2 regions of the Parafilimonas sp. genome follow, and region 2 is predicted to be linked to the other one. Evidence: riboswitches for the same ligand, from Rfam matches in the RefSeq annotation. Region 2 holds a riboswitch; the other holds the start of a gene.

Region 1 (4,433 bases), on a different contig from region 2:
TTGCGCTGAAATAAATGCTGCTGAAAAGAAACGGGTAATTCTATAAAGTTATATTTATTGGTATAATCTTTCACAATGCCCGGCCGGTAATAATTGTTTACGATATTATTGGGGCTTATAGCATAATTCGCATTAATCACACCACGTACGTTAGATTCTGTTGAAAGGTGCGTAAAATTTAATCCTGCGGCTATTACACTGTTCTTTGATACGCTGCGTTGTACTTCAATCCCAAAACTGTAAGCTTTTGATAAAGTATATGCATGTTTATTGAAAACCGTGTCACCACTGATTATAGCTGTGGGAGAGTATAATGCCTGCGATGCTAACTTTTCGGGTTTGCCAAGGCCTTTAATTGCATGGTTCATTCCATAAGAAGCATTTACACCCCACTGCCATTTAGGAAGTTTATTGTTTTGCAAAACCGGTTTTGCAATTTCTATATTATTGTGCAGCGTATTGCTTGAGTCGTTTTTAGCAATGTTATTATCAATGGTAACCGGCGGTTGATTGATGGCCTGGGTTGTTTCAGGATTCTCTTGTGTTATATCTTTTTGCAATGCATCAGCTTTATCGTTATCACTGTTAGCATTTGTTATAACATTACCGGGCTGTTCTTTGCTGTTTAAGGCATTGCCCTTTGTTATAGTTGAAGGAATAGGAGTTTGATTTTTTCCGATGCTTTTGTTAATACCAACCCCATGCCCGTTTTTGCTGATGAAGTTAACCTGGCTTTTAGCTGGCGGCAATGGAGATTTGCGGCTATCAATATTGTTCTTTTCAACTTCATCGTTTATTGCAGCTACACCTGAGTCGAAGGCTGCGCTATCCTGTGCAATAGCTGTATTGCTGTTATTTGTTGCAACTGTATTTTGTACTGTGTCTTTTTTATTGCCTGTGTAATAAAATAGCAATCCCGCAGCAGCCAAACCTGTAGCCAGCAAAAAAACGAAGGGCAACCTGCGCCGGCGCTTCTCCTTCAGCCTGCGGCTTATTTTTGCCCAGGCTTCATCAGACGGAGCCGGCTTAAAGCCCTCCATCAAATTTTTCACCTGTTTTTCAAATTCATTTTCCTGCATACCGCTGTTGTTTAATTTTCTCATTTCTTTTCTCAATCCAGGCAACCATCATTGTTCTTGCCCTCGCATACTGCGATCTTGAAGTGCCGGTATGTATGCCCAGCATTTCGCCAATCTCCACATGCGTAAAACCTTCCACTGCGTGAAGGTTAAAAATAGTTTGGCATCCGGTTGGCAATTGCCGTATTAAATCTGCCAGTTCTTTTGCCTGTAAATGAATCATCGGATTTTCTGTAGATACCGGGTGAAGATTGTCTTCTTCATATAGCATTTCTGTGCTGTAGCGTTTACTCTGCTTAAGATAATTCAAGGCTGTATTTACCATGATGCGCCGTATCCATGCGCCCAGCTCGCCCTCCTGCCGGTAGTGCTGAAGATTGCGAAAAACCTTTATAAAACCTTCCTGCAAAACATCTTCCGCATCGGCTGCAGATTTAGTATATCTGTAGCAAATGCCATACATGTCAGCTGCAAAATGATTATATAGTTGTTTTTGCGCTTCCGACTTTCCTCTAAGGCAATTCTTTACAAGTTCTTTATAGTCCATCCGGATGTTTAGCTGACAATGGCAAATGATAAAGCGTTGCAATAACGGCTAAAATTTTTGTTGCCTGCCGGAAATTTTATGAAAGGAAAATCATTTCTTTTTTGATATTTTCAAATAACTACATTTGCCGCCGGTTTGGTTTTGAAGGATGGAAGAATTTTCATCTGACAAATTAAAAGGGAATCCTGTTAAAATCAGGAGCTATCCCCGTAGCTGTAAGCTTTGTGAATTATGAGTATTCTATCTTATTCATTATTCACCTGCTGAATATAAAACCACTGTTCGGGAACGAACGGGAAGGATTTCAGCAGCCGGCAAGCCAGAAGACCTGCCAAACAAAAATATTATCTGGGCTTTCGGGTGAAAGGCAGAATGATAAGGTCTTACTGCAGAAGACATTTTCATTTCTATTATTCTTCGCGAAAGTTCATTCTTCAAAAACATTTAAAACATTCAAAAGAAGAATGAGCATGAAAAAAATTATTGTTACCGCACTTGTATTGGCGCTTACACAATTTGTAAAAGCGCAAACAGATTCATCAGAAAATTTATTGGATGATGTAGTAGTTACCGCAACAAAATCGCCCAAGAAAATGAGCGAAACGGGCAAGGTTATTAAAGTAATTACCAAAGACCAGATTGAACGCAGCGGCAGCAAAGACCTGGCGCAAATATTAAATGAACAGGTTGGCATTACTATTAACAGCGCAACAAGCAATCCCGGCAAAGACAAATCATTATACCTGCTTGGCGCAACAGATAAATACACCCTGATTTTACTGGATGGTATTCCACTCAATGAACCTGCAGGCGTTGGCGGCAGCTTTGATTTGCGTTTATTATCGCTCGACAATGTTGAGCGCATTGAAATTTTGCAGGGCAGCCAAAGTACTTTATATGGGTCCAATGCAGTGGCCGGTGTTGTAAATATCATTTCAAAAAAACCGGATACAAAAAAGCCGCAGTTAAACGGGTTGCTTACTTATGGCAGCTATAACAGTATTAAAGGCAATGCCAATATAAGCCAGAAAGCTAAGTTGCTGGAATATAATCTGAATTATACTTATTATAATACTGATGGCATAAGCGAAGCAAAAGATACAACAGGCAAAGCAGGTTTTGATAAAGATGGATTTACGCAGCATGCCTTGCAGGGAATTATTGGTATTAATATAACGGATAAGTTTAAGCTTTCACCTTATTTCCGTTACACGCATTTTAAAGGCGGTTATGATGCTGATGCATTTATGGATGCACCAAACACATATATCTCTTCGCTTGTAAATACAGGGCTTAACGGCAACTATAATTATAAAAATGGCAGCTTGCATTTTAATTATGGCTATGATTTCACAAAACGTGATTACAGGAGCTCGTATGCTTTTCAGTCGAGCGGGAAGTTTAATCATGCGGAAGCCTACGTCAATCAAACCTTCAGCAGGCATATACAAATGGTGGCAGGATTGAATTATCAATCTTATAGAATAAAAGATGTTGATAGCACCAACAGCATTATCAGCCCGTATATATCTTTCTTTTTACACAGTAATAATGGTTTTAATCTTGAGCTCGGCGGCAGGTACAATCATCACAATCAATACGGCGATAACCTTACATACAGTTTTAATCCTTCTTATCTTATAAACAATACCGTAAAAATTTTTGCAAACGTTACAAGCGGTTTCAGGGCGCCTTCTATCAGCGAATTGTTTGGGCCTTATGGCGCTAATCCACGCCTGAAGCCCGAAAAATCAAACACGCAGGAAGCCGGTGCGCAAACTTTTTTTATAGATAAAAAATTAGCGGTTACGGTTAATGGTTTTAACCGTTATATCAATGATGTAATTATTTATGGCGCCAATGGTTATGAAAATTTAAACAGGCAACATGATTATGGCGTACAGGCTGAGGTGAATTACAATAACAAAAATTTGCAATTAAGCGCCTCTTATGCGTATATAACCGGCAAGCTTACAGATAAAACTTCCGGTAAAGACACCAGCTATTTTAATCTTGTGCGCAGGCCGAAGAATGCTGTTAAACTATTTGCAGGTTATAACATAACACCGTCTTTGTATGTAAGCACCACTTTGCAGGTAACGGGCAAGCGCACCGATAATTATTTTGATCCGGAAACATTCCTGTCTTCCCAGGTTGATTTAAATGCTTACACTTTATGGGGCGCTTATATTCAATACAGTTTTCTGAAGAAACATTTGAATGTTTTTGTTGATATAAAGAATATTGCCAATACCACAAACTACTATGAAGTGTATGGCTATGCTGTACAAGGCACAACGGTAAATGCCGGCCTTCGTTTCAAATTATAAAGCGCGTATAAGAATGTTGCCGCGGTGTTTGGATGTCCATAAAAATCTTTATTTGGTCAAGGCAAAGAAATATTGAAGAGGCATAATATTGTATGCCTGCTTATGAAGAAAAGATTTGTCCGCGTTGCGGCTGTATCTTTGAGCGCAAAGCAGGCAATATATTACAGTGCCAATGTTACGGCATACAATTCAGTATCGAGGAAAGGATTTTATTGAAGATCGTTACCGCGATTGTTTAGGCGCAAACTGTTTGCTGCTGCTTAGAACAGGAATGTATTATTTAGAAAAGATATTTACTCAAACCAAAATAACCATGTTGAAGACACCTTCATTTTTTAACTGGAGCGGGGGAAAAGATGCAGCATTAGCTTTACATAAGGCATTGCTTTCAGGGGAGTATGATATTCAGTATTTGCTTACAAGCTTTAACAGTGTTCATAACCGCGTATCCATGCATGGTGTACGAAGGTCTCTAAC
Region 2 (4,433 bases):
TAAATTAAAGATGTTATGCCCACAACGAGCGTAACAATAAGCTGTGCCATGCTGCCCGCCACATTTAAAGCAACAGAACGCAAACGGTTTCCTTCTTTCATATACAAAGCACGGGCAGGATACTCTCCAAAACCATTTGGCAAAAACAACGATAATGCCAGCCCCGATAAAATAGCTTTAATCGCGGTTATGAAATTCACCTTCTCCACCGGGCGCATTAATAGCTGCCATTTACGTGCTTCAATGCTCCAGTTTAAACAAAGCAGTAAAAAAAGGCCTACGATTTTCCATATATTTTTTGATGCAAAAGAGTTTTTAAGTACCTCTAATTTCTGCGGAAGATCAGGTTGCGTTTCCACTTTTTTGTAAATGATATAAACCAGTACAATAAAAAGCAACGGCCCTAAAACATAATTCAATAAAATCTTTAATTGCTTTGCAAGATGTTTTTTTTGCATGAAGTTTAATAATGTACAAATAGTACTTTCACATTTCAATGAATAACGCTTCAAAAATAATTCTCGGAATTGATCCCGGCACCGTTATCATGGGCTACGCCGTTTTATCAATAAAAGGCAATGAAATAAAACTGCTGCACATGGACGTTTTAAAACTTACTGCACAAAAAGATACTTATCAAAAACTCGAAATTATTTTTTCAAAAGTAAGTGAACTTATAAAAAACTATAATCCTAATATGTTTGCCATAGAAGCGCCGTTTTATGGCAAGAACGTTCAAAGTATGCTTAAACTCGGCCGGGCGCAGGGCGTGGCCATTGCAGCAGCTATGCAGGCTGCATTGCCTGTAACGGAATACTCTCCCAAAAAAATAAAACAATCCATTACCGGCAATGGCAATTCAACCAAAGAACAGGTATATAAAATGCTGCAGCAAATGTTAAAGCTGGAAGAAGAACCACATTTTTTTGATGCAACCGATGCATTGGCCGTGGCGCTCTGCCATCATTATGCATCGGGCACAATTGTTTCAGCTCAGAAAAAATCTTTTAAAGGCTGGAAAGAATTTATTGCGAATAACCCGGGCAGGTTTATCAATAACCAGTAACAAACGGTTATTTAATCAATGCTCAATAACCAATATATAAAAGTGAACTGCTGAACAATATATATCTCTCATCGCCCTGTTTCCCGGAAAAGAAAACCAATATTTTGTTTTCAACAAAAGGTGCATAACAATTCCCCGCATTTTTATTTTGGGTTATTACTTTACATGCATGTTTTGGTTAACGCCGCAATTAGCGCGGGCACGTTATTAAAAGGGAATTTCGTGAAAATCGAAAACTATCCCGTAGCTGTGAGCTCTGTGAAAATTGTTTATATTAAATGTCACTGTAATTATAACGGGAAGGCTATAAACAATAGAGCAAGTCAGAAGACCTGCCAGAATATCATAAGCAATCATGCCTTCGAAGGAAAGGTGGGATCTGATTTTACACTAACAGGGTTCGCTGTCCGAATCGCCCTGTGTTTGTCAGCTTCTTTCCTCTTTATCAAGGCGGTTGTATTTAAAAAATGTGGAGATCCTGATCGCCTGCATTAACAGAAATTGTAAAAGCTTAGCATTTATATTGATCCATTATAAACCTTATATACGCCGGGCTTTTATTTCTGCATTAAACAATTTTCTTTTGTTCATGATGGCGTTATACTGTAAGGACAGTGTGCGTCTAAAAATAAATAACTATGGGCCTATTTGATAAGAGAATTCAATACAAACCATTTGAATACCCGGAAGTACTTCAGTTTACTACTGCCATAAATAAATCTTTTTGGGTTCATTCAGAAATTGATTTCACTGCCGATGTTCAGGACTTTCATGCCCATTTAACGCCGGCAGAGCAAAATGCTATAAAAAACAGCCTGCTTGCCATTGCACAGGTGGAAGTAGCAGTGAAATCGTTTTGGGGAAACCTGTACCATCATTTTCCAAAACCTGAAATTAACGGGCTGGGCGCAACTTTTGCCGAATGTGAGTTCAGGCATTCCGAAGCATATTCCCGCCTGCTGGAAGTGCTCGGTTATAATAATGAATTTGAGGGTTTGCTGCAGGTGCCTGTAATAAAGGAGCGCATCGATTATCTTTCAACTGCATTGCAGCATACAAAATCAAGCGACAAAAAAGAATATGTTTTTTCACTCATTCTTTTTAGCATGTTGATTGAAAACGTAAGCCTTTTCAGCCAGTTTGCCATTATCCTCGCGTTTACCAGGTTTAAAGGACTTATGAAAAATGTAAGCAATATTATTGCCTGGACTTCAGTGGATGAACAAATACATGCCAATGCAGGAATTTTTTTAATCAATAAACTGAAAGAAGAATACCCGGAAATATTTACCGAAAATATGATTGGCATGGTTCGCGATCTTGTAGATCAATCTATCTATACTGAAATCCGTATAATCGACTGGATTTTCAATGCAGGTGAATTAGACTTCATCCGTAAATATGATCTCGCTAATTTCATGAAGAAACGGGCAGATGACAGCCTCATCCAAATAGGCCTGCAACCCTTATTTAATATCAGCCATGCACAAAGCGCTCCTATGGTTTGGTTTGAGGAAGAAGTCTTCTCCAACAGCCTCGACGATTTTTTTGCCAAACGCCCGGTGGAATATACCAAGTTTGACAAGAGTATTTCTGCTGACGATTTATTTTAAACCTGTTTATAAATTCTTACGATCTAATCATCCTTTAAATTTTTTGTAATGACAACATTGTTTGATGCAGCAGACACGCCACCTGCCGCCCAGCTATCAGATATAGCCGGAAAATACGAGCAGGAAAAGCTCTGGTGGAAAAATGAAGAAAGTGAACAAATATTAAACCGCGGTTATCTTTTAAAAGGAGAAACCATAGATGGCGCTATTGAAAGAATCTGCACGGCTGCTGCACAGCGTTTATATAAACCGGAATTAAAAGACGCGTTCCGCGAAATGATAGAACGCGGATGGATGAGCCTGAGTTCACCCATTTGGGCAAATATGGGTACGGAACGCGGGCTGCCTATCTCCTGCTTTAACGTGCATGTGCCGGATTATATTGAAGGTATAACCCATAAGCTGGGCGAAGTAATTATGCAAACCAAACTGGGCGGCGGCACTTCCGCTTATTTCGGCGCCTTACGGGAAAGGGGCAGCGCCGTTACAGATAATGGTAAAAGCAGCGGCGCGGTAAGTTTTATGCGGTTATTTGATACGGCAATGGATACGGTTTCGCAGGGCGGTGTTCGCCGTGGCGCTTTTGCAGCTTACCTGGATATTGATCATGGCGATATAGAAGAATTTCTTTCTATCAAAGACATTGGCCACCCCATACAAAATCTTTTTTACGGCGTATGTGTACCAGACTACTGGATGCAGGATATGATTGATGGCGATAAGAAGAAGAGGGAGATTTGGGCAAAAGTATTGGAGAGCCGGCAGCAGAAAGGCCTGCCTTATATATTCTTTACAGATAATGTAAACAGGAATAAGCCAAAGGTGTATAAAGATGCCGACTTAACCATTCATGCCAGTAACCTTTGTTCTGAGATCATGCTGCCTTCAACAGAAGACGAATCTTTTATCTGTTGCCTTTCCTCCATGAACCTTGAACTGTATGATGAATGGAAAGATACGAATGCTGTTAAGCTGGCTATATTTTTCCTGGATGCTGTGCTGCAGGAATTCATTACCAAAACAGAGGGCAATCATTACCTTAAATCTGCCAACCTGTTTGCCAAAAGACACCGGGCCCTGGGATTGGGCGTTCTGGGCTGGCATTCTTATTTGCAAAAAAATATGATCCCTTTTGAAGGATTAAGGGCCAAGCAATTAACTTCCCTGATATTTAAAGATATTCAGACCAAGGCGATAAAAGCCAGCAAAGATTTGGCATGGATATATGGAGAACCTGAAATACTGAAAGGTTATGGCTTAAGAAATACAACCCTGCTTGCAATAGCACCCACCACTTCTTCTTCAGCCATACTGGGCCAAACCTCACCGGGTATTGAACCGTATAGCAGCAATTACTATAAAGCCGGTTTGTCAAAAGGAAACTTTATCCGCAAGAATAAATACCTGAAAGAGGTACTTATAAAGAAAGGTATTGACAATGAAGATACCTGGCGCAATATCATGCTGAATCACGGCAGTGTTCAACATATTAAAGAATTGTCGGCTGAAGAAAAAGAGGTTTTTAAAACCTTTAAAGAAATAAGCCAGCTCGAAATAATCCAGCAGGCATCCATTCGCCAGCAATATATTGACCAGTCGCAAAGCCTCAACTTAAATATACCTGCAGACCTGCCTGTAAAAGATGTAAACAGGTTATTGATAGAATCCTGGAAACTTGGAGTTAAAACACTTTATTACCAGCGCAGCCAGAGCGTATCCAAGGAAATGGTAACAAGCCTGGTGAGTTGTAAAAG

The links. A riboswitch is a leader RNA that binds a small molecule or an ion and turns the genes downstream of it on or off. The one in region 2 is predicted to bind cobalamin.
Region 1: it holds a riboswitch for cobalamin, as region 2 does, so the genes downstream of both, ACTHN6_RS12600 (TonB-dependent receptor plug domain-containing protein) here and ACTHN6_RS20485 (ribonucleotide-diphosphate reductase subunit beta) in region 2, are expected to answer to the same signal.

What each region holds. Positions count from the first base shown of each region.
Region 1 is NZ_JBQCIT010000031.1:197,759-202,191, reverse strand. Features, by position in the region: gene ACTHN6_RS12610 (hypothetical protein) at 1-1,103, opposite strand, end outside; gene ACTHN6_RS12605 (RNA polymerase sigma factor) at 1,066-1,626, opposite strand; cobalamin riboswitch at 1,746-1,976, shown strand; gene ACTHN6_RS12600 (TonB-dependent receptor plug domain-containing protein) at 2,097-3,956, shown strand; gene ACTHN6_RS12595 (diphthine--ammonia ligase) at 4,270-4,433, shown strand, end outside.
Region 2 is NZ_JBQCIT010000057.1:60,311-64,743, forward strand. Features, by position in the region: gene ACTHN6_RS20475 (lysylphosphatidylglycerol synthase transmembrane domain-containing protein) at 1-458, opposite strand, end outside; gene ruvC (crossover junction endodeoxyribonuclease RuvC) at 497-1,066, shown strand; cobalamin riboswitch at 1,225-1,420, shown strand; gene ACTHN6_RS20485 (ribonucleotide-diphosphate reductase subunit beta) at 1,705-2,679, shown strand; gene ACTHN6_RS20490 (ribonucleoside-diphosphate reductase subunit alpha) at 2,728-4,433, shown strand, end outside.